4 regions of the Streptomyces sp. NPDC091272 genome follow, and region 1 is predicted to be linked to each of the others. Evidence: riboswitches for the same ligand, from Rfam matches in the RefSeq annotation. Region 1 holds a riboswitch; each other region holds the start of a gene.

Region 1 (4,934 bases):
TTCGTCCGCGGCCGGTTCGGCTCCAAGGGCCTGTCGCTGGCCGTCGCGGTCACCGGCATCCTCGCCACCATGCCCTACATCGCGCTCCAACTGGTCGGAATCCAGGCCGTCCTGGACGTGATGGGCATCGGCGGCACCGAGTCCACGCACTGGTTCATCAAGGACCTGCCGCTGCTGATCGCGTTCGCGGTGCTCGCCGCGTACACCTACTCCTCGGGCCTGCGCGCGCCCGCACTGATCGCGTTCGTGAAGGACGGACTGATCTACCTGGTCATCGTCGTCGCGATCATCTACATCCCGATCAAGCTCGGTGGCTTCGACGCCATCTTCTCGGCGGCCCAGGAGAAGTTCAGCACCCCGGGCGCGGACGGCAAGCCGACCGGCGCGCTAACCCCGGGCCACACCGGTCAGTGGACCTACGCGACCCTGGCCCTCGGCTCCGCGCTCGCGCTCTTCATGTATCCGCACTCGATCACCGCCACGCTCTCCTCCAAGAGCCGCAACGTGATCCGCCGCAACACCACCATCCTGCCGCTGTACTCGCTGATGCTGGGACTGCTCGCGATACTCGGGTTCATGGCGATCGCCGCCGGGATCAAGGTGAAGAACGGCCAGTTGGCGATCCCGCAGCTGTTCGAGAACATGTTCCCCGACTGGTTCACCGGCGTCGCCTTCGCCGCGATCGGCATCGGCGCACTCGTCCCGGCGGCCATCATGTCGATCGCCGCCGCGAACCTCTTCACCCGCAACATCTACAAGGACTTCATCAAGCCGGACGCGACCCCGGCGCAGGAGACCAAGGTCTCCAAGCTGGTCTCGCTGCTGGTGAAGGTGGGCGCGCTCGTCTTCGTCCTCACCATGGACAAGACGGTCGCGATCAACTTCCAGCTGCTGGGCGGCATCTGGATCCTGCAGACGATGCCCGCACTGGTCGGCGGCCTGTTCACCCGCTGGTTCCACCGCTGGGCGCTGCTGGCCGGCTGGGCCGTCGGCATGGTCTACGGCACGCTGGCCGCCTACGGCGTCGCCTCGCCCACCCAGAAGCACTTCGGCGGCTCCAACGCCGCGATCCCGGGCATCGGCGAGATCGGCTACATCGGCCTCACCGCGTTCCTGCTGAACGTCCTGGTCACCGTGGTGCTCACCTTCGTCCTGCGGGCCCTCAAGGCCCCCGACGGCATCGACGAGACCAGCCCGTCCGACTACACGGCGGACGCGGGCGACCCGGGCGTCAAGGTCGAGCTGCCGCCGGCCACGGCGGGCGCCCCCGGCGGTCACTGACCCGCTCAGGCACAGCGCGTGCGGCCCGGCGCTCCACCCCTCGGAACGGGGTGGGCGCCGGGCCCTCGTCGTTGCACACTCCCCCCATGGACATTGCAATCCGGCCCGCCCGACCCGCCGAACACACCGAGGTGGGCGAACTCACCGCCCGCGCCTACCTGGACGACGGCCTCCTCACCTACGGCGAGGAGGACGACTACCTGCCCGTGCTGCGGGACGCCGCCACCCGCGCCGCCCACGCCGAACTGCTGGTGGCCACCGACCCCGAGGGCACGCTCCTCGGCACCGTCACCTACGCCCCGCAGGGCAGCCCGATGCAGGACATCGCCGGCCCCGGCGAGGCCGAGTTCCGGATGCTCGCGGTCGCCCGCCGGGCCAGGGGCCGCGGCGCAGGCGAGGCGCTCGTCCGCGCCTGCGTCGCCCGTGCGAGGGCGGAGGAGGGCGTCGTACGGGTGGTGATGTCCACCCAGCCGGCCATGCGCGGCGCACATCGGATCTACGAGCGGCTGGGCTTCGTACGCACCCCGGAGCGGGACTGGGACCCGGTGCCTGGACTGACCCTGTTCACCTACGAACGGCCCCTCTGAGCCCCTTCTGAACCGCTTGCGCATATGAAGTCTCGCGACTCGCGACACTAGATGTGGTGGGGTCTTCGTCCAGCACCCACCACATGTATGCTCGTGCTCGCTGTCGCCGCAGGGAAATCCGGTGCGAATCCGGAACTGTCCCGCAACGGTGTGTCATGTGCGCTTTTGCGTACCGCCAAGTCCGAGGACCTGCCGACAGCGCGTCCGGCTCGACCGAACCGGACACCGATACGTCCGGGTCTCGCGGTTGGGCCGGTGGACGCCAGGCGACGCGTGCCCTTTTCCGGGGTGCCGTGCGCTCGCGCGCCCCCTCCGCCGCAGGCCCAGCGCCGAGCGAGGGAGAGCCCCCACGTGACCATCGCGCCAGTCGATCCGGCCGCCCAGGCAGTACAGGGCAACGAAGGAAACCAGGACGCGCCCGGGACCGCGCTCCTGCGCACCCTGACCGACCTGACCGCCGACCTGCCCGACACCGACCCCGGCCGGGTCGCCGCCGCCGCCCTGCGTGGGCGCAACGCCCGTTCGGACGCCGCGGAGCTCAGGTCGCTCGCCACCGAGGCCGCCGCGGGCCTGATCTCCGAGGACCCCGCCTACTCGCGCCTCGCGGCCCGTCTCCTCGCCCGTACGATCCGGGACGAGGCGGCCACCCAGGGCGTGAACTGCTTCTCGGAGTCCGTCTCCGTCGGTCACCGCGAAGGGCTCATCGCGGACCGCACGGCCGACTTCGTCACCCGGCACGCGGCCGCGCTGGACGAGCTGGTCGACCTGGAAGGCGACGACCGCTTCGAGTACTTCGGTCTGCGTACCGTCTACAGCCGCTACCTGCTCCGCCACCCGATCACCCGCCAGGTCGTCGAGACCCCGCAGCACTTCATGCTGCGCGTGGCCTCCGGCCTCGCCGAGGACGACAGCACGCGGGCACTGGCCGAGGTCGCCTCGCTCTACCGGCTGATGAGCCGGCTGGACTACCTCCCGTCCTCGCCGACGCTCTTCAACTCCGGCACCCGCCACCCGCAGATGTCGTCCTGCTACCTCCTCGACTCGCCGATGGACGAGCTGGACTCGATCTACGACCGCTACCACCAGGTCGCCCGCCTCTCCAAGCACGCCGGCGGCATCGGCCTCTCGTACTCCCGCATCCGCGCCCGCGGTTCACTGATCCGCGGCACCAACGGGCACTCCAACGGCATCGTGCCGTTCCTGAAGACCCTGGACGCCTCGGTCGCCGCGGTGAACCAGGGCGGCCGCCGCAAGGGCGCCGCCGCCGTCTACCTGGAGACCTGGCACGCGGACGTCGAGGAGTTCCTGGAGCTGCGCGACAACACCGGCGAGGACGCCCGCCGCACCCACAACCTGAACCTCGCCCACTGGATCCCGGACGAGTTCATGCGCCGCGTCGACCAGGACGGCAGCTGGTCGCTGTTCTCACCCGCCGACGTCCCCGAGTTGGTCGACCTGTGGGGCGGGGAGTTCGACGCCGCGTACCGCAAGGCCGAGGCGGCGGGGCTGGCCAAGAAGTCGATGCCCGCCCGTGAGCTGTACGGCCGCATGATGCGCACCCTCGCGCAGACCGGCAACGGCTGGATCACCTTCAAGGACGCCTCCAACCGGACCGCCAACCAGACGGCGGAGCCGGGCCACACGGTCCACTCCTCCAACCTGTGCACCGAGATCCTCGAAGTGACGAACGACGGCGAGACGGCCGTCTGCAACCTCGGTTCGGTCAACCTGGGTGCCTTCGTCGACACCGAGGCCGGCAGCATCGACTGGGACCGCCTGGACGAGACCGTCCGTACGGCCGTCACCTTCCTCGACCGCGTGGTGGACATCAACTTCTACCCGACCGAGCAGGCCGGGAACTCCAACTCCAGGTGGCGCCCGGTCGGCCTGGGCGCGATGGGCCTCCAGGACGTCTTCTTCCAGCTGAAGCTGCCGTTCGACTCCCCCGAGGCCGCCGCGCTCTCCACGAGGATCGCCGAGCGGATCATGCTGGCCGCGTACGAGGCGTCCTGCGACCTCGCCGAGCGCTCCGGCCCGCTGCCCGCCTGGGAGAAGACCCGCACCGCCCGCGGCGTGCTGCACCCCGACCACTACGGTGTCGAGTTCTCCTGGCCGGAGCGCTGGGAGGCCCTGCGCGCCCGCATCGCCAGGACCGGCATGCGCAACTCGCTCCTGCTCGCCATCGCGCCGACGGCCACCATCGCCTCGATCGCCGGTGTGTACGAGTGCATCGAGCCGCAGGTCTCCAACCTCTTCAAGCGCGAGACCCTCTCCGGCGAGTTCCTCCAGGTCAACTCCTACCTGGTCCGCGACCTGAAGGCGCTCGGCGTCTGGGACGCGCAGACCCGCGAGGCGCTGCGCGAGGCGTCCGGCTCGGTCCAGGGGTTCAACTGGATCCCGGCCGAGGTCCGCGACCTGTACCGCACCGCCTGGGAGATCCCGCAGCGCGGCCTGATCGACATGGCCGCCGCCCGCACCCCGTACCTCGACCAGTCGCAGTCCCTGAACCTCTTCCTGGAAACGCCCACCATCGGCAAGCTCAGCTCGATGTACGCGTACGCCTGGAAGAAGGGGCTGAAGACGACGTACTACCTGCGCTCGCGCCCGGCCACCCGGATCGCGCGCGCCGCCGGCTCGCAGGCTTCCGCCGCGGCCCCGGCCCCCACCGCCACCATCCCCGTGCAGCAGGTGACCGACGCCGAGGCGCTCGCCTGCTCCCTGGAGAACCCCGAGTCCTGCGAGGCCTGCCAGTAATGAGCATCACCGACCCCACCACCGCGCTCCCCGCACAACCGGCCGGGCACAAGGCCGTGAAGAACCTGCTCGACCCGGGCTTCGAGCTCACCCTGCGCCCGATGCGCTACCCGGACTTCTACGAGCGCTACCGGGACGCGATCAAGAACACCTGGACCGTCGAGGAGGTCGACCTCCACTCGGACGTCGCCGACCTGGCGAAGCTGACCCCGGGTGAGCAGCACATGATCGGCCGCCTGGTCGCGTTCTTCGCCACCGGCGACTCGATCGTCTCCAACAACCTCGTGCTCACGCTCTACAAGCACATCAACT
Region 2 (4,934 bases), on a different contig from region 1:
CCCCCGGCCGCAAGTGGTCGGGCCTGACCTACCGGCAGAAGGCCCCGCTGCCCACCCTGGACATCACGGTCGACCGCACCGTCCCCGAGCGCCCCTGGGTGTACGCGGTCTCCACCGCGAGTCCCTGAGCGGACCGGGAAGGACCCGGCCCGCCAGGGGCCCGCTCCGCGGATCAGGACCCGGAGAGTTCCGAGCGCACGGTGCGGGCCGCGGTCACCAGGTTCTCCAGCGAGGCCCGGGTCTCGGGCCAGCCGCGGGTCTTCAGACCGCAGTCCGGGTTGACCCACAGCCGCTCCGCCGGAATGGCCTCAAGGCCCTTGCGCAGGAGGTCCGCCGCCTCCTGCGCGGAGGGGACGCGCGGCGAGTGGATGTCGTAGACACCGGGACCCGCCTCGCGCGGGTAGCCGTGCGCGGCCAGCTCCCTGGCGACCTGCATGTGCGAGCGCGCCGCCTCCAGGCTGATGACGTCCGCGTCGAGGTCGTCGATGGCCTGGACGATGTCACCGAACTCCGCGTAGCACATGTGGGTGTGGATCTGGGTCTCTGCGCGTACCCCGCCGGTGCTCAGCCGGAAGGACTCCGTCGCCCAGGCCAGGTACGCGGTGTGGTCGGCGGCACGAAGCGGCAGGGTCTCGCGGAGCGCCGGCTCGTCGACCTGGATGACCGAGGTGCCGGCGGCCTCCAGGTCCCCGACCTCGTCCCGCAGGGCCAGGGCGACCTGGCGTGCGGTGTCGCCGAGCGGCTGGTCGTCCCGTACGAACGACCAGGCGAGCATCGTCACGGGACCGGTCAGCATCCCCTTGACCGGGCGGTCGGTGAGGGAGTTCGCGTAACTCGTCCAGCGCACCGTCATCGGCTCCGGACGGGAGATGTCACCGGCGAGTACCGGCGGGCGCACGTAGCGGGTGCCGTACGACTGGACCCAGCCGTGCTGGGTGGCCAGATATCCCGTCAGCTGCTCGGCGAAGTACTGCACCATGTCGTTGCGCTCGGGTTCGCCGTGCACGAGGACGTCGATGCCGGCCTTCTCCTGGAAGGCCAGGACGTCCCGGATCTCCGCCTCGATGCGCTCCTCGTAGCCCGCCGTGTCGATGCGCCCGGTCCTGAGGTCGGCGCGGGCCGCCCGCAACTCGGTGGTCTGCGGGAACGAGCCGATCGTGGTCGTCGGGAGCAGCGGCAGGCCGAGCGCGGCGCGCTGGGCCGCGGCCCGCTCCTCGTACGGCGCCGAACGCCGGCCGTCCGCGCCGGTGACGGCGGCAACCCGGGACCGTACCGCCGGGTCGCGGGTGATGGGGGAGTGGGCGCGGGAGGCCAGGTCGGCCCGGTTGACCGCGAGTTCCGCGGTGATTGCCGCGGTGCCCTGGGCCAGCCCCTTGGTCAGGGTGACGATCTCGGCGCTCTTCTGCCGGGCGAAGGCCAGCCAGCGCAGGATCTGCGGGTCGACGTCGCGCTCGGCGGCGGCGTCCAGCGGGACGTGCAGCAACGAGCAGGAGGCGGCCACGTCGACCCGCCCGGCGAGGCCGAGCAGGGTACCGAGGGTGGCCAGCGACTTCTCGAAGTCGTTGATCCAGATGTTGCGGCCGTCGACGACACCTGCGACGAGACGCTTGCCAGGCAGCCCGCCGACGGCGGCCAGCGCCTCCAGGTTGGCCGCCGCGGGACCGGTGAAGTCCAGTGCGAGACCCTCGACCGGGGCCTTGGCGAGTACCGGCAGGGCGTCGCCGAGCCGGTCGAAGTACGAGGCGACGAGCAGCAGCGGCCGGTCGGTGAGAGCGCCCAGGTCGCGGTAGGCGCGCTCGGCCGCGCTCAGCTCGGCGGGGGCGCGGTCCTGGACCAGCGCCGGCTCGTCCAGCTGCACCCACTGCGCCCCGGCCGCCCGCAGGTCGGCGAGCACCTCGGCGTACACCGGGAGCAGCCGGTCGAGCAGGGTCAGCGGTTCGAAGTCGGCGGCCACGCCGGGAGCGGGCTTGGCCAGCAGCAGATAGGTGACGGGGCCGACGAGTACGGGCCGCGCGTCGTGACCGAGCGCGAGAGCCTCCTGGAACTCGGCGACCTGCTTGGTGGAGTCCGCAGTGAAGACCGTGCCGGGCCCCAACTCGGGCACCAGGTAGTGGTAGTTGGTGTCGAACCACTTGGTCATCTCCAGGGGTGCCACGTCCTGGTTGCCGCGGGCCATGGCGAAGTACCCGTCCAGCACGTCGGCTTCGACGGCCGCACGGTGGCGGGCGGGGACGGCGCCGACCATGACACTGGTGTCCAGGACGTGGTCGTAGTACGAGAAGTCACCGGTGGGCACCTCGTGGAGGCCGGCCTCGGCCAGCTGCCGCCAGTTGGTGCGGCGCAGCTCCCGTGCGCTCTCCCGGAGGGCGTCGGCGGTGACCTTGCCCTTCCAGTAGCCCTCGACGGCCTTCTTCAGCTCCCGGTTGCCGCCCTGGCGGGGGTAGCCGTACACGGTGGACCGTGCTGCCGCTGCTGCGGACTTCGCTGTCACGGAAATCTCCTTCGCGAGATGACTCCTGAGAATCCCGGAGACGGATCACGGACGCGAAGGGTGACGGAACCGGGCAAAGGCGCGCGACGGGCGCGGTCCTTCGCCTGATGTGTACGCCGACCCGCCCACGAGGTCACCGGGATGTCCGTACGCGAGGGGTCGCGTACGGGCAACGGGCAGGTCTTCGGACTCGCGGGCACTTCTGCCGGTGTTGCTCCGGCAGGTTCCTACTGGCCGTCGCTTCCCAGGTCCTTGGCCGGACCCAGTGCGTATGACGGCGGTCGTTCCCACTCACCGCTGCGGGGCAGTCCCGGATTCCCACCGGGTTCCCTCTTGCGACGCGCCTGCCTGGCGGGCAGGGCGAACCAGTTGCACCCGACACCCTAGGCGCCCGCGGCCCCGACGGTCACCGCGGTCCACACGGCGGACCGTGACATCGGACACGGATCGCGTGACGGTACGGGGGGGATCGCGTGACGGTACGGGCGCGGGGGGTACCTGCCCCGGCGGCCCCGGCGGAGGAAAGCCCTGTGAAACACCCACAAAGAACAATCCAGTTGAAATGCCTGCAAATAGGGTGACGCGGTGAGCACCTCAGCCGATGTCACGCCGCCCCCGCCCCCGGTCCCGCCCGCAGTCTCCGCCCGCACCCTGCTGCCCCTCGTGGTGCCCGCGCTCGTGGTGGGCGTCGGTTGCAGCCTGCTCTTCCTCGCGGTCAGCGCGCTCGCCGAGGAACTTCAGGAGGTCCTCTGGACGGATCTGCCCGACGCGCTCGGCATCGGCGGGTACTCGGCGCTGTGGATGATCGTGATGCTCACCTCCACCGGTGTGCTGGTCGGGCTCGTCGTGTGGAAAGCGCCCGGAGGAGCGGGCCCCGACCCGGCCACGCTCGGTCTCGGCGAGGAGGAACCGCTGCGGCCCTACGTGGTGCCGGGGCTGCTGGTCGCCAACGCCCTGATGCTCGCCGGAGGTCCGAGCCTCGGCCCGGAGAACCCGATCATCGCCGCCAACGTGGCGCTCGCCTTCTGGCTCGGCACCAAGGCGCTGCCGGGAGCTCCGGGTCAGCTGTGGATGTCGCTCGCCACCGCGGCGACACTCGGCGCCCTCTTCGGTACCCCGGTCGCCGCCGCGCTCGTGGTCTCCGAGGCGCTGGCGGGGCGGCCCATGCCGGTGAAGGGTTCCCTGTGGGACAACCTCTTCGGCCCGTTGCTCGCCGCGGCGGCAGGGTCGCTGACGACGACCCTGCTCGCCTCGCCCTCCTTCGACCTGGGCCTCCCGCCCTTCGGCCGGCCGGATTGGGGCGACCTGCTGGCCGCGATCGTGGTCGCCTGCGCCGCCGCGGTGCTCGGCATGGTCGCCGTCCTCCTCTTCCCCTACGTGCACCGCGCCTTCGGGAGCCTGCGGCACCCGATGCTGATGCTGCCGCTCGGCGGGCTCGTACTCGGCCTGCTCGGCGCACTGGGCGGGCAGCTCACCCTGTTCAAGGGGCTGCACGAGGTCGGCGAGCTTGCTGCGGACCCGGACGGCCGGTCGGCCGGACAGTTCGCCGGGCTCGCGGTGGTGAAGCTGGTGGCGCTGCTGGTCGCGGCGGCCTGTGGGTTCCGGGGCGGACGGATCTTTCCGGCCGTGTTCGTCGGCGCCGCGTTCGGTCTCTGCGTGCACGCGCTCGTGCCGGGCGTGCACCCCTCGGTCGGCATCGCGGCGGGTGTGCTCGGCATGCTGCTCGCGATCACCCGGCAGGGGTGGATCAGCCTCTTCACCGCCGCCGTGCTCGTGTCGTCGCCCGCGATCATCGCGCTCATGTGCATCGCGTCCCTGCCCGCCTGGCTCCTGGTGACGGGCCGCCCCCAGATGCAACTGACCGAGGACGGCACGCCGTTGCGGTGAGAGGGCGACGCGCCCGGGCGTCGACCTCGGCAGGGGAGCGGCGGCACGTCACCCGGCCTCCTCCCGCCTCAGGAGTTCTTGACGACCTTGCGCACATTCTCGACCGTGCCGCAGTCGGCCTTGAGGTGCTTCTCGCGTGCGCCCCAGAAAGCCACGGCGAGTTCGCCGCGACGGGTGCCCGACACGTTCTCGCGGGCGCCGTTGAGGATGGTGCGTTCCTCCTCGTCGGTGTGGTGCGCCACGGCCTCGACGAGCTCCTCCAGCTTGGAGTCCCAGTCGTCCGAGCCGACCTCGTCGACCTCCAGCAGGGCGAGCAGGGCCTCGTTGCCCTCGGCGTGCTCCTCGGAACCGTGGTCGACCTCTTCGTTGTCGATGTCCTTGTACCGCTTGAGCGCGGGGTAGACCTCTTCCTCCTCCGCCTCACCGTGGGCGATGAGCAGGGCGGAGAACTCCCGCAGCGCGCCGGCGCGGTCGTCCTCGACGCTCCGCATCCGGCGGAACAGCTCCTCCATCCGCCGGTGGTCGTCCAGGATCAGCTCCACCACGTCCTGCGACT
Region 3 (4,934 bases), on a different contig from region 1:
ATCGTGCCGACCAGCAGGAACCTCGCCGCGTGCCGCACGGACACGCCCTCGCGCTCCACGTACGACGCGCCCATGGCGGCGGCGTCGAGCAGCAGGTCGACGAGGTGGTCGTGCAGGAGGTTGACCTCGTCCACGTACAGGATCCCGCGGTGCGCGTCGGCCAGCAGCCCCGGCTCGAACGCCTTCACGCCGTCGGCCAGCGCCCGTTCGATGTCGAGTGCGCCCACCAGCCGGTCCTCGGACGCGCCGACGGGCAGCTCCACCATCCGCGCGTCACGCGACACGCCGCCGGCCTCCTGGTGCGGTCCGTCGGGGCAGGCCGGGTCCGGCGCCCCGGGGTCGCAGGAGAACCGGCACCCGTCGACCACGCTCACCCGCGGCATCAGCGCCGCCAGCGCGCGCACGGCGGTGGACTTGGCGGTGCCCTTCTCGCCGCGCACGAGCACACCGCCCACGGCGGGAGACACGGCGTTGAGCAGCAGCCCGAGCCGCAGGTCGTCCTGTCCGACGAGGGCGGTGAAGGGGTAGGGCGTACTCATGCGACCTCCATAGTGGTTCCTGGCACAGCTGTCACAGCCACAACTCGCGTGGCGCGTACGGCACTTCTCATCCGCGCCCCTCGGGCGCCCCCGGCGGCACGAACGGCAGGCCGGCCGGGGCGCCCGACTCGATGAGCCGCCACAACCCGTCCGTGTCCGCGTGTTCCTCGATCAGATCGCCGAGCCTGTCCAGCTGCTCCTCGCGCAGGGCCTCGAAGCTCGTGTCCGGTGCCGGTACGAAACGCCGGCCCGCAGCCGTCGCGACCTCCCGCAGGAAGGCCCGCCGGAACCCGTCGCTCTCCAGCGACCCGTGCCAGTGCGTCCCCCACACGGCGCCCACCCGGCACCCGTCCAGGAAGGCTTCCCCACCGAGGACCTCGGCCACCCCGTGATGGATCTCGTACGCCTCGACGGCCTCGCCGAGCGCCTCGCCCACCGGCCGGGTGAGCGTCTTCTCGCGGGCGAAGCGCACCCGTACCGGCAGCAGGCCCAGCCCCTCGACCACCCCGGCGCGCGACTCGACCTCGTCCTCGATGCGGGTGCCGAGCAGCTGGTACCCGCCGCAGATCCCCAGCACCGGCAGCCCCTCGGCGGCCCGCCGCAGCAGCGCGTCCGCGAGGCCGCGCTCCCGCAGCCACCGCAGCGCCCCCACCGTGCCGCGGGTGCCGGGCACGACCACCAGGTCCGCGTCGGCCAGCTCCTCCGCGCGGTCCACGAACCGCACGACCACACCCGGTTCGGCGGCCAGCGCGTCCACGTCGGTGAAGTTGGACATCAGCGGCACCGCGCACACCGCGACCCGCAGCACGTCCTCGCCGACCGGCGGCGCCACCACGGACTCGCGCACCGCACCGCGCAGCGACACCCGCAGGCCGTCCTCCTCGTCGATGCCGAGCCCGTGCGCGAACGGCAGCACGCCGTACGTCCTGCGCCCGGTCAGGTCCTCCAGCATCTCCAGGCCAGGCTCCAGGAGCGAGACATCACCCCGGAACTTGTTCACCAGGTAGCCCGCCACCAGCCGCTGGTCCTCCCGCGCGAGCAGCGCGGTGGTGCCGAAGAACGACGCGAAGACGCCCCCGCGGTCGATGTCCCCGACCACCACCACCGGGAAGTCCGCGGCCCGTGCGATCCCCATGTTCACGATGTCGGTACGGCGCAGATTGATCTCCGCCGGGCTTCCGGCGCCCTCGCAGATCACCGCGTCGTACTGGTCGCGCAGTTCGGCCAGGCACTCGGTGACCGTCCCGAGCAGCGCCTCGCGGTGCCCGCCCTGCACGCCCTTGCCGTACGTCCTGCCGCCCGCCGTGCCGAAGAAGCCGCGGGCGCTCATCTCGCCGACCGGCTTGCCGAGCAGCACCACCTGACTCGACCTGTCGCTGCCCGGTTTGAGCAGCACCGGGTTCATCAGGGCGCTCGGCTCGACCCGCGCGGCCTGTGCCTGCATCGCCTGGGCGCGCCCGATCTCCGCGCCCTCACGGGTCACGAAGGAGTTCAGCGACATGTTCTGCGCCTTGAACGGGGCGACCTTCACCCCTTGGCGCACCAGCCACCGGCAGATCCCCGCCGTGACCACGCTCTTGCCCGCGTCCGACGTGGTCCCCGCGACCAGCAGCCCGCCACCGCTCATGAGTTACGTCCCTTCACGTACGCGTGCCCGTACGAAGCGGCCAGCCGGCCCGCCGCGCACACGGCCAACGCCAGCAGATTCACCCGGCGCGACAGCCGCACCGCACGCTCGATGTCCGGTACGTCCACGGGACGCCCGCTCTTCCCGTTCAGCACCGCACGGTGCTCCACCCGGCCCGCGTAGGAGAGCGTGCCGCCGAGGGTGACGCCCAGGGCGCCCGCGAACGAGGCCTCCACCGGGCCCGCGTTGGGGCTCGGGTGGTGTGCGGCGTCCGCGCGCCATGCCCGCAAAGCGCCCCGGGGGTCACCCCCCGCGAGCACGGCCAGCGCGGCCGTCAGCCGGGCGCCGGGCCAGCCCGCGAGGTCGTCGAGGCGCGCCGATGCCCACCCGTACCGCAGATGGTGCGGCGACCTGTGGCCGACCATCGCGTCCAGGGTGTTCACCGCCCGGAAGGCCACCAGCCCCGGCACGCCGGCGACCGCGCCCCACACCAGCGCGCCCACCACCGCGTCCGAGGTGTTCTCGGCGACCGACTCCACGACGGCGCGCGCCATCTGCTGTCCGTCCAGGGCCTGCGGGTCGCGCCCGCACAGGTGCGGCAGCCGCTCGCGGGCGACGTCGAGGTCCCCCGCGGCCAGGGCCCCGCCGACCGCGCGGGCCTCCCGCCCCAGCGACGTACCACCGACGACCGACCAGGTGACGGCGGCGGTCAGGGCGACGGACGCGGCGGGCGAGCGGCGCACGGCGCGCGCGGCGAGCGCGGCGGCGCCCGTGGCCCCGCCCACGCAGAGCAGGGTGTGCAGGGCGCCCCGGCCGCGGTGGTCGCGCCACAGCGCCCGCTCGACCGCGGCTGCGGCCCGCCCGAAGGCGGCGACGGGATGGCCCCTGCGGGGGTCGCCGAGCAGCAGGTCGCCGAGGAGTCCGGCGGCGGCGCCGTACGCGAAGACGCGGGCGGGACTCGGGCAGGGGGCGGCTGGACCGCGGGTTCCGCAGCCGGGCATGGCGATGTGTCCTTAACTCAGGGTCCGCGCCCTGGTTCGACGTGACGAGCGGCTGGGAGTTCCTGGCTTCCGTACGGCCCTCGCGGGACGTACGTGACAGTGGCGGGACCGCGCCGGATTCGCACCGGCTTCCTCTCCATGCCGCCGTATTGGCTCCGGCAGTCCACCACGCTCCGCGAACAGCCGTCAACCTGGGGTTGACCTGCGGCGCTCCCCGCGTGCACCGGCCCGCCCGGGGGCGCACGCAGAACCGCCCCGCGCACGAGGCACGGGGCGGCGGGGGCGGAGCGAGGATCAGGCGACGATCAGGAAGATTCCGTATGCCACGGCCGCCGCGCAGAGCGCGAAGCAGGCGTAGGCGCCGGTACGTGCCACGGTCGCGGAGCCGCCCGAGGCGGTGGCGCCCTCCTGCTTGGAGAGCCCCACGATGCCGAGGGTGAACAGGCCCACCAGGCCCACGGTGGCCACGAGGCTGACGCCGAAGACGGTGCCGAGAGCTGCCCAGTCGATGTTCATGTCGTGTGCGTCCTTAGACCGATGCGGCCGGGCGGGCCGCCTCGGCGGGGGAGTGGAGGGTGGCCTTTATGTCGTCCGTGTCGTGCAGCAGGACACCGGCCGGGGGCGGGGTGACCGCGGCGACGGCGGCGGTGACGACGCCCGCGGGCTCGCCGGACGTCTCCAGGTCGTCGGCGGTGACGTTGGTGTGGTCGACCGGCTTGCGGCGCGACAGGGCCCAGATCACACCCGAGCCCGCGACCAGCAGGACGGCCACGGCGGTGACGCCCCAGGCGCCCTGACCCGTCAGGAACTCCGCGGCGGCGGCGACCAGACCCGCGGCGGGCAGCGTCAGGCCCCAGGCGACGAACATCCGGGTCGCGGTCGACCAGCGGACCACGCCGCCCTTGCGGCCGAGGCCCGCGCCCATCACGGAGCCGGAGCAGACCTGGGTGGTGGAGAGGGAGAAGCCGAGGTGCGAGGAGGCCAGGATGACCGTCGCGGCGCCGGTCTGGGCGGCGAAGCCCTGCGGCGGACGGAGGTCGGTGAGGCCCTTGCCCATGGTGCGGATGATGCGCCAGCCGCCCAGGTACGTACCGGCGGCGATGGCCACACCGGCCGAGACGATGACCCACAGGGGCGGGTTGGAGCCGGGGGCCAGCACGTTTCCGGTGACCAGGGCCAGGGTGATGACACCCATCGTCTTCTGGGCGTCGTTGGTGCCGTGCGCGAGGGAGACGAGGCCGGCGGAGGCGATCTGGCCCGCGCGGTAACCCTTGGCGGTGGCCTTCTCGTCGGTCCTGGACGCCAGCTTGAAGGTGAGCTTCGTGGCGAGGTACGCGGCGACGCCGGCCACCAGCGGCGCGGCGATCGCGGGCAGCAGCACCTTGGTGATGACGACGCTGCCGTTGACCCCCGAGGTACCCACCGACATCAAGGTGGCGCCGATGAGGCCGCCGAAGAGTGCGTGGGAGGAACTGGACGGCAGACCGATCAGCCAGGTCAACAGGTTCCAGAGGATGGCGCCGACCAGCGCCGCGAAGATCACTTCCGTCGTGATGCCGCTCTCGTTGATGAGCCCGCCGGAGATCGTCTTGGCGACCTCGACGGAGAGGAAAGCACCAACGAGGTTGAGCACGGCGGACATGGCCACCGCCGTCTTGGGCTTGAGTGCGCCGGTCGAGATGGTCGTGGCCATCGCGTTGGCAGTGTCGTGGAAACCGTTCGTGAAGTCGAACACGAGAGCGGTCACGATCACGATTCCGAGAAGGA
Region 4 (4,934 bases), on a different contig from region 1:
GAGATCTACCGGTGGTGAGATCTACCGGTGGTGAGCCGCCGTCGTCGCGCGGGCGGGCGGGCTCAGGAGCGGGTCACCCGGAGCCTCTTGAGGTCCGCGGCGAGCGAGGCGACGGCCGCGGGGTTGCGCGGGCTCTCCACCAGGTCCGCGTAGTCGAGGACGACGATCCTGTCGTTCTTGACCGCCGAGACCTGTGCGAGCGGCGGGTACGACTTCAGGAACTTCCGCTTCTGCTCGGCGGTCGTGTCACCGTAGTCGTTGATCACGATCACCTCAGGGTCCCGTTCCACCACGGTCTCCCAGCCCACCGTCGCCCAGCTGTCCTTGAGGTCCTTCATCACGTGGTCGCCGCCCGCCCTGGTGATGATGTCGTGGGGCGCGGCGTACAGGCCGGACGTGAACGGCTTGTCCTGGCCGCCGTCGTACAGGAAGACCCGCGGCCGGTCGGCCCCCTTGAGCGCCCCGGCCTGCGCGTCGGCCACCTGCTTGCGGAACTTCGTGACGAGGGCCTCGGCACGGTCCTCGACGTCGAAGACCTTCCCCAGGTTGAGCAGGTCGGTGTAGAGCGCGTCGAGCGGGGGCATCACGCCGCGGGCGGTGCCGCCCCGTCCGTTGCGGCAGGACTCGCTCAGGAGGTAGGAGTCGATGCCGACCTTCTTCAGGTCGGCGGGGGTGAATCCCTCGCCCTCGTTGAAGCCGTAGTTCCAGCCCGCGAAGACGAGGTCGGCGCGGGCGTCGAGGGCCATCTCCTTGTTGATCTGCTTCTTCGAGAGCCACTTGACCTTGTCGTAGCCGGAGCTCCAGGGGACCGAGGCGAGGTCGCCCTTGTCGTCGGGCATCACGAAGCCGGCCATGTGCTTCTCCAGGCCGAGGGCGAACATGATCTCGGTGATGCCGACGTCGTTGGTGACCACGCGCTGCGGGGCCTTGGTGTAGGTCTTCTGCTCGCCGCAGTTCTCCACGGTCACCGGGTAGTGGGAGCCGGCGGCGGCCCTGCCGTCCTGGCCCCCGGCGGCCGGGGTGACCTGAGCGCCGCAGCCGGTGAGGGCGGCGGCCGTCGCGAGGGCGAGTGCGAGGACGGCGGGGCGTACGGAATGACGCGGGGGCTTGCGCATGGGGGCGGGTCCGTTCAGGTTCAGGAGGTGGCGGGCAGAAGGCGGTCGAACAGCAGCTGTACGGCGCCGGACTCGGGGTGCGGCACCCGGTGCGCCCGTACGCCGAAGACGTCCGCGAGCAGCTCGGGCGTGAGCACGTCGTGCGGTGCGCCGTGGGCCACGATGCGGCCCGCCTCGATGACGTACAGCAGGTCGCAGTGGAGCGCCGCGAGGTTGAGGTCGTGCAGTGCGGTGAGCACGGTCAGCCCGCTGCCGCGCACCAGCGCCAGCACGTCGAGCTGCTGGGCGATGTCGAGGTGGTTGGTGGGTTCGTCGAGGACGAGCACGCGGGGCTGCTGGGCGAGCGCGCGGGCGATCAGTACGCGCTGCTTCTCGCCCCCGGAGAGGGTGAGGAAGCCGCGCTCCGCGAGGTGGGCGGCGCCGACCTCGGCCAGCGCGGTTGCGCAGACCTGCCGGTCCTCGTCGGTGGCGCGGGCCACCGACCGCTGGTGCGGCAGCCGTCCCATTGCCACCACCTCGGCGACAGTGAAGTCGAACTCGGCGGCGGCCTCCTGGGGCAGCGCGGCCAGCCGCCTGGCACCTTCGCGCGCGGTCATCGCGTGCAGGTCCTCGCCGTCGAGACTGACCGTCCCGCCGGCGGGCCGCAGCGCCCGGTAGACGCAGCGCAGCAGGGTCGACTTGCCGCTGCCGTTGGGCCCGACGAGCCCGACGAGCTGTCCGGGGCCCGCCCGCAGCGTCACGTCCTCGACCAGCCGGGCCCCCGCGATCTCGACGCTCAGTTCCTCGATGTCGACACGCATCACACGCCTCCGAAGGTGTACGAGTTGCGGCGCATCAGCAGGACGAAGCACGGCACGCCGACGGCGGCGGTGAGCACGCCCACCGGGAGCTCCACAGGCGCGAGCAGGGTGCGGGAGAGGATGTCCACCCAGACCAGCAGCACCGCGCCCGCCGGTGGGGCGACGGCCAGCAGCCTGCGGTGGTCGGCGCCGACCAGCATCCGTACGGCGTGCGGGACCCTGGCGCCGCCGAGGCTGCCGAGCAGCCACATCATGGCGCTACGGGCGGCCTCGCCGCGTTCGGCGGCGAAGACCATGAACGTGGTGATGGCCGAGAAGCCGTAGTACAGCGCGGTCCCCGTCAGCACCAGCCGCAGCGGGGTGAGCCCGCGCGGGGTGCGGGCGATCGCGTACACCAGCGCCATCGCGAGCAGCGCGGACCCGAAGGCGGCGGCCGACAGCGCCCACACCCCGAGCGCGCCGAGCGCCCCGAAGAGCAGCACTGCGTTGGCGCCGACGGCCGCACCGGACGAGATCCCGAGGACGAACGGGTCGGCCAGCGCGTTGCGCACCATGGCCTGCACGGCGACACCGATGCCGGCCAGCCCGGCCCCGACGACGGCGGCCAGCACGGCGCGCGGGAAGCGCAGTTCCCAGACGATGGTGTAAGCGGAGACCTTGTCGGCGGATATGGAACCGCCGCTCAGCCCGGCCCACAGGTACCGCACCACCTCGCCCCAGCCGAGCCCGGAAGCGCCGAGGCCCGCCCCGCAGACGAGGGAGACCAGCAGCGCTGCCCCCAGCCCGACGACGAGCACCGGCACGGACATCCGCCGTGGCGGCGCGGGTCCGGCGCCACTGCCGGCACCTGGGCGGGTACGGGTGCGGGCCTCGGGGGGCGTCGCGGAGGTGGTGGCGGAAGTGGAGGAGGAAGTGGCCACGGGCGGTTCGCCTTCGCCTCGGGCCGTGCGCTGCGCGCCGGAAGCAGCGGCCCGGGACGCGGGGCGCCCTGTGCAGCACCTCTCGCAGTCCACGGCGAATTGTCAGGAGCCTTCACCGCCGCGGGTAATCGGGCTCACGGAGCGTGGTGTTCGCTCCGCCTACCGTTGCGGGTCAGCGCCGGAATTCGACCGGACTTCCCCCGCGGGGCGCCTGCAGCTTAACGGGTCCGCACGCAGGCTCCCGCCGGGGGAAGGGGCCGGCCGAGGTGTCTGCCGGCATCCAGGGTCGTCCGCAGCAGGACCCCACGGCCCGGCTCCCGGAAGGAGCGCGGCAGGTGCTGCGCCCGCTGTCGTGGGACCGCTTTCGCGAAGGGGCTCCGCCGGGGTGCGGAACAGGCACAATCCTGTGCATGGAGATCACCGCACGCGAGCTCAACCGCGCCACCCTGGCCCGCCAACTCCTGCTGCAGCGAGAGCCGTTGAGCGTCGAGGAGGCAGTCGGACAGGTGGTCGCGCTACAGGCGCAGCACGCGCCGTCGCCGTACCTCGCCCTGTGGAACCGGATCAGCGGCTTCGACCCCGCCGACCTGGACGAGGCGTTCACGCGTGGTTCGGTGGTCAAGGCGACCCTGCTGCGGCTCACCCTGCACGCGGTGCGGGCCGACGACTACCCGGTGTTCCGCGAGGCGATGCGGCCGACCCTGCGCGCCTCGCGGCTCGGCGACCGCTTCGCGGCCACCGGTCTCACCCCCGCCGACTGCGATCTCCTCGTACCGGACCTGCTGAGTTTCGCGGACCGGCCGCGCACCGGCGCCGAGCTGGAGGCCTGGGTCGGCGAGCAGCTGGGCGTTGAGTTGCAGGCCGGCGCCTGGTGGGGGCTGCGGGCGTGTGCGCCGCTGGTCCATGTGCCGTCGGGCGGACCGTGGTCGTTCGGGGCCCGGCCCTCGTACGTGGCGGCGCACCCGCACCCGGCTCCGGCTCCTGCCCCCGTTGGCTCGCGGGCCCGGCAGACGGAGGCGGCGGAGACGGCGGTGGCAGCGCAGACGCAAGCGCTGCAGGCCCTCGTCCTGCGCTGCCTGGCCGGTTTCGGCCCGGTGACGGTGGCGGACATCGCCCAGTTCACCCAGGCGGGACGCACTGCTGTCCGTAAGGCGCTGGAATCGCTGGGCGACGCGGTCGAGCGGTTGGAAGGCCCGGCGGGCGCCGCCCTGTTCGACCTCCCCGGCGCACCGCGCCCGGCGCAGGACACTCCGGCGCCGGCCCGCCTCATGGCCATGTGGGACAGCAGCCTGCTGGCGTACGCCGACCGCAGCCGCATCATCCCGTCGGAGTACCGCCGACTGGTCATCCGTAACAACGGCGACGTACTGCCGACCCTGCTGGTCGACGGTTACGTGGCCGGGCTGTGGCGCCCCGTCGACGGCGGCATCGAGGCCACCGCCTTCCACCGGCTGACGCGCGAACAGTGGGAGCAACTCGCCGATGAGGCAAGCTCGCTGACCGCGCTTCTGGCCGACCGCGAGCCGCGCGTCTACAGCCGCTACGGCCACTGGTGGGCCAAATCTCCCGACCCGCACACCACCCGGCTGCTGCCGGGGTAACCGCCCCCTCCCGGGGCCGGCCGGGGCCGTCGCCGTCCCGGACCGGTCAGGCCTTGAGCTCGTCGACGGTGTGGACGACCGTGCCGAACAGGTCGGAGACGGTGGTCAGGCTCGCCGTCTGCAGCGCCTGCGACGAGAGCACGGAGCCGTCCGGCGCCCGGAGGGCGCGGGTCGCGGTGGCCTCGGCGACGACGGTGGGACGATGGCCGAGGTTGAAGGCACCCTGGGCGGTGAACAGTACGCACATGTGCGTCATGAACCCGGCGATCACGAGGTTCCCGCTGCTCCCCAGCCCCTCCAGGACCTCCTGGAGGTCCGTGCGGTGGAAGGCGTTGGGGAACTGCTTGACGACGACCTTCTCGCCGTCGGCGGGAGCGACTTCGTCGCTGATCGCACCGATCTCGGCCCGGATGTCGTAGGGGGTGCCCTCGCCGCCGTCGTTGACCACGTGCACGACCGGGGCCCCCGCGGCGCGGGCCGCGGCGAGCAACCTGGCCC

The links. Region 1 has a riboswitch for cobalamin ahead of ACIQM4_RS06050 (ribonucleoside-diphosphate reductase subunit alpha). Riboswitches for the same ligand answer to the same signal wherever they lie in the genome.
Region 2: another riboswitch for cobalamin. It lies ahead of metE (5-methyltetrahydropteroyltriglutamate--homocysteine S-methyltransferase); the one in region 1 lies ahead of ACIQM4_RS06050 (ribonucleoside-diphosphate reductase subunit alpha).
Region 3: another riboswitch for cobalamin. It lies ahead of ACIQM4_RS20615 (cobalamin biosynthesis protein); the one in region 1 lies ahead of ACIQM4_RS06050 (ribonucleoside-diphosphate reductase subunit alpha).
Region 4: another riboswitch for cobalamin. It lies ahead of ACIQM4_RS18925 (FecCD family ABC transporter permease); the one in region 1 lies ahead of ACIQM4_RS06050 (ribonucleoside-diphosphate reductase subunit alpha).

The regions. Positions count from the first base shown of each region.
Region 1 covers NZ_JBIVVC010000002.1:274,965-279,898, forward strand. The annotation lists gene mctP (monocarboxylate uptake permease MctP) at 1-1,281, shown strand, start outside; gene ACIQM4_RS06045 (GNAT family N-acetyltransferase) at 1,368-1,868, shown strand; cobalamin riboswitch at 1,943-2,080, shown strand; gene ACIQM4_RS06050 (ribonucleoside-diphosphate reductase subunit alpha) at 2,220-4,622, shown strand; gene ACIQM4_RS06055 (ribonucleotide-diphosphate reductase subunit beta) at 4,622-4,934, shown strand, end outside.
Region 2 covers NZ_JBIVVC010000001.1:584,654-589,587, forward strand. The annotation lists gene ACIQM4_RS02270 (hypothetical protein) at 1-128, shown strand, start outside; gene metE (5-methyltetrahydropteroyltriglutamate--homocysteine S-methyltransferase) at 173-2,491, opposite strand; cobalamin riboswitch at 2,649-2,876, opposite strand; gene ACIQM4_RS02280 (ion channel protein) at 3,077-4,378, shown strand; gene ACIQM4_RS02285 (hemerythrin domain-containing protein) at 4,447-4,934, opposite strand, start outside.
Region 3 covers NZ_JBIVVC010000007.1:79,344-84,277, reverse strand. The annotation lists gene ACIQM4_RS20625 (putative cobaltochelatase) at 1-539, opposite strand, end outside; gene ACIQM4_RS20620 (cobyric acid synthase) at 607-2,166, opposite strand; gene ACIQM4_RS20615 (cobalamin biosynthesis protein) at 2,163-3,167, opposite strand; cobalamin riboswitch at 3,204-3,342, opposite strand; gene ACIQM4_RS20610 (hypothetical protein) at 3,462-3,683, opposite strand; gene ACIQM4_RS20605 (anion permease) at 3,697-4,934, opposite strand, start outside.
Region 4 covers NZ_JBIVVC010000006.1:192,967-197,900, forward strand. The annotation lists gene ACIQM4_RS18915 (ABC transporter substrate-binding protein) at 63-1,115, opposite strand; gene ACIQM4_RS18920 (ABC transporter ATP-binding protein) at 1,136-1,915, opposite strand; gene ACIQM4_RS18925 (FecCD family ABC transporter permease) at 1,915-2,724, opposite strand; cobalamin riboswitch at 2,937-3,069, opposite strand; gene ACIQM4_RS18930 (winged helix DNA-binding domain-containing protein) at 3,246-4,436, shown strand; gene ACIQM4_RS18935 (isochorismatase family protein) at 4,483-4,934, opposite strand, start outside.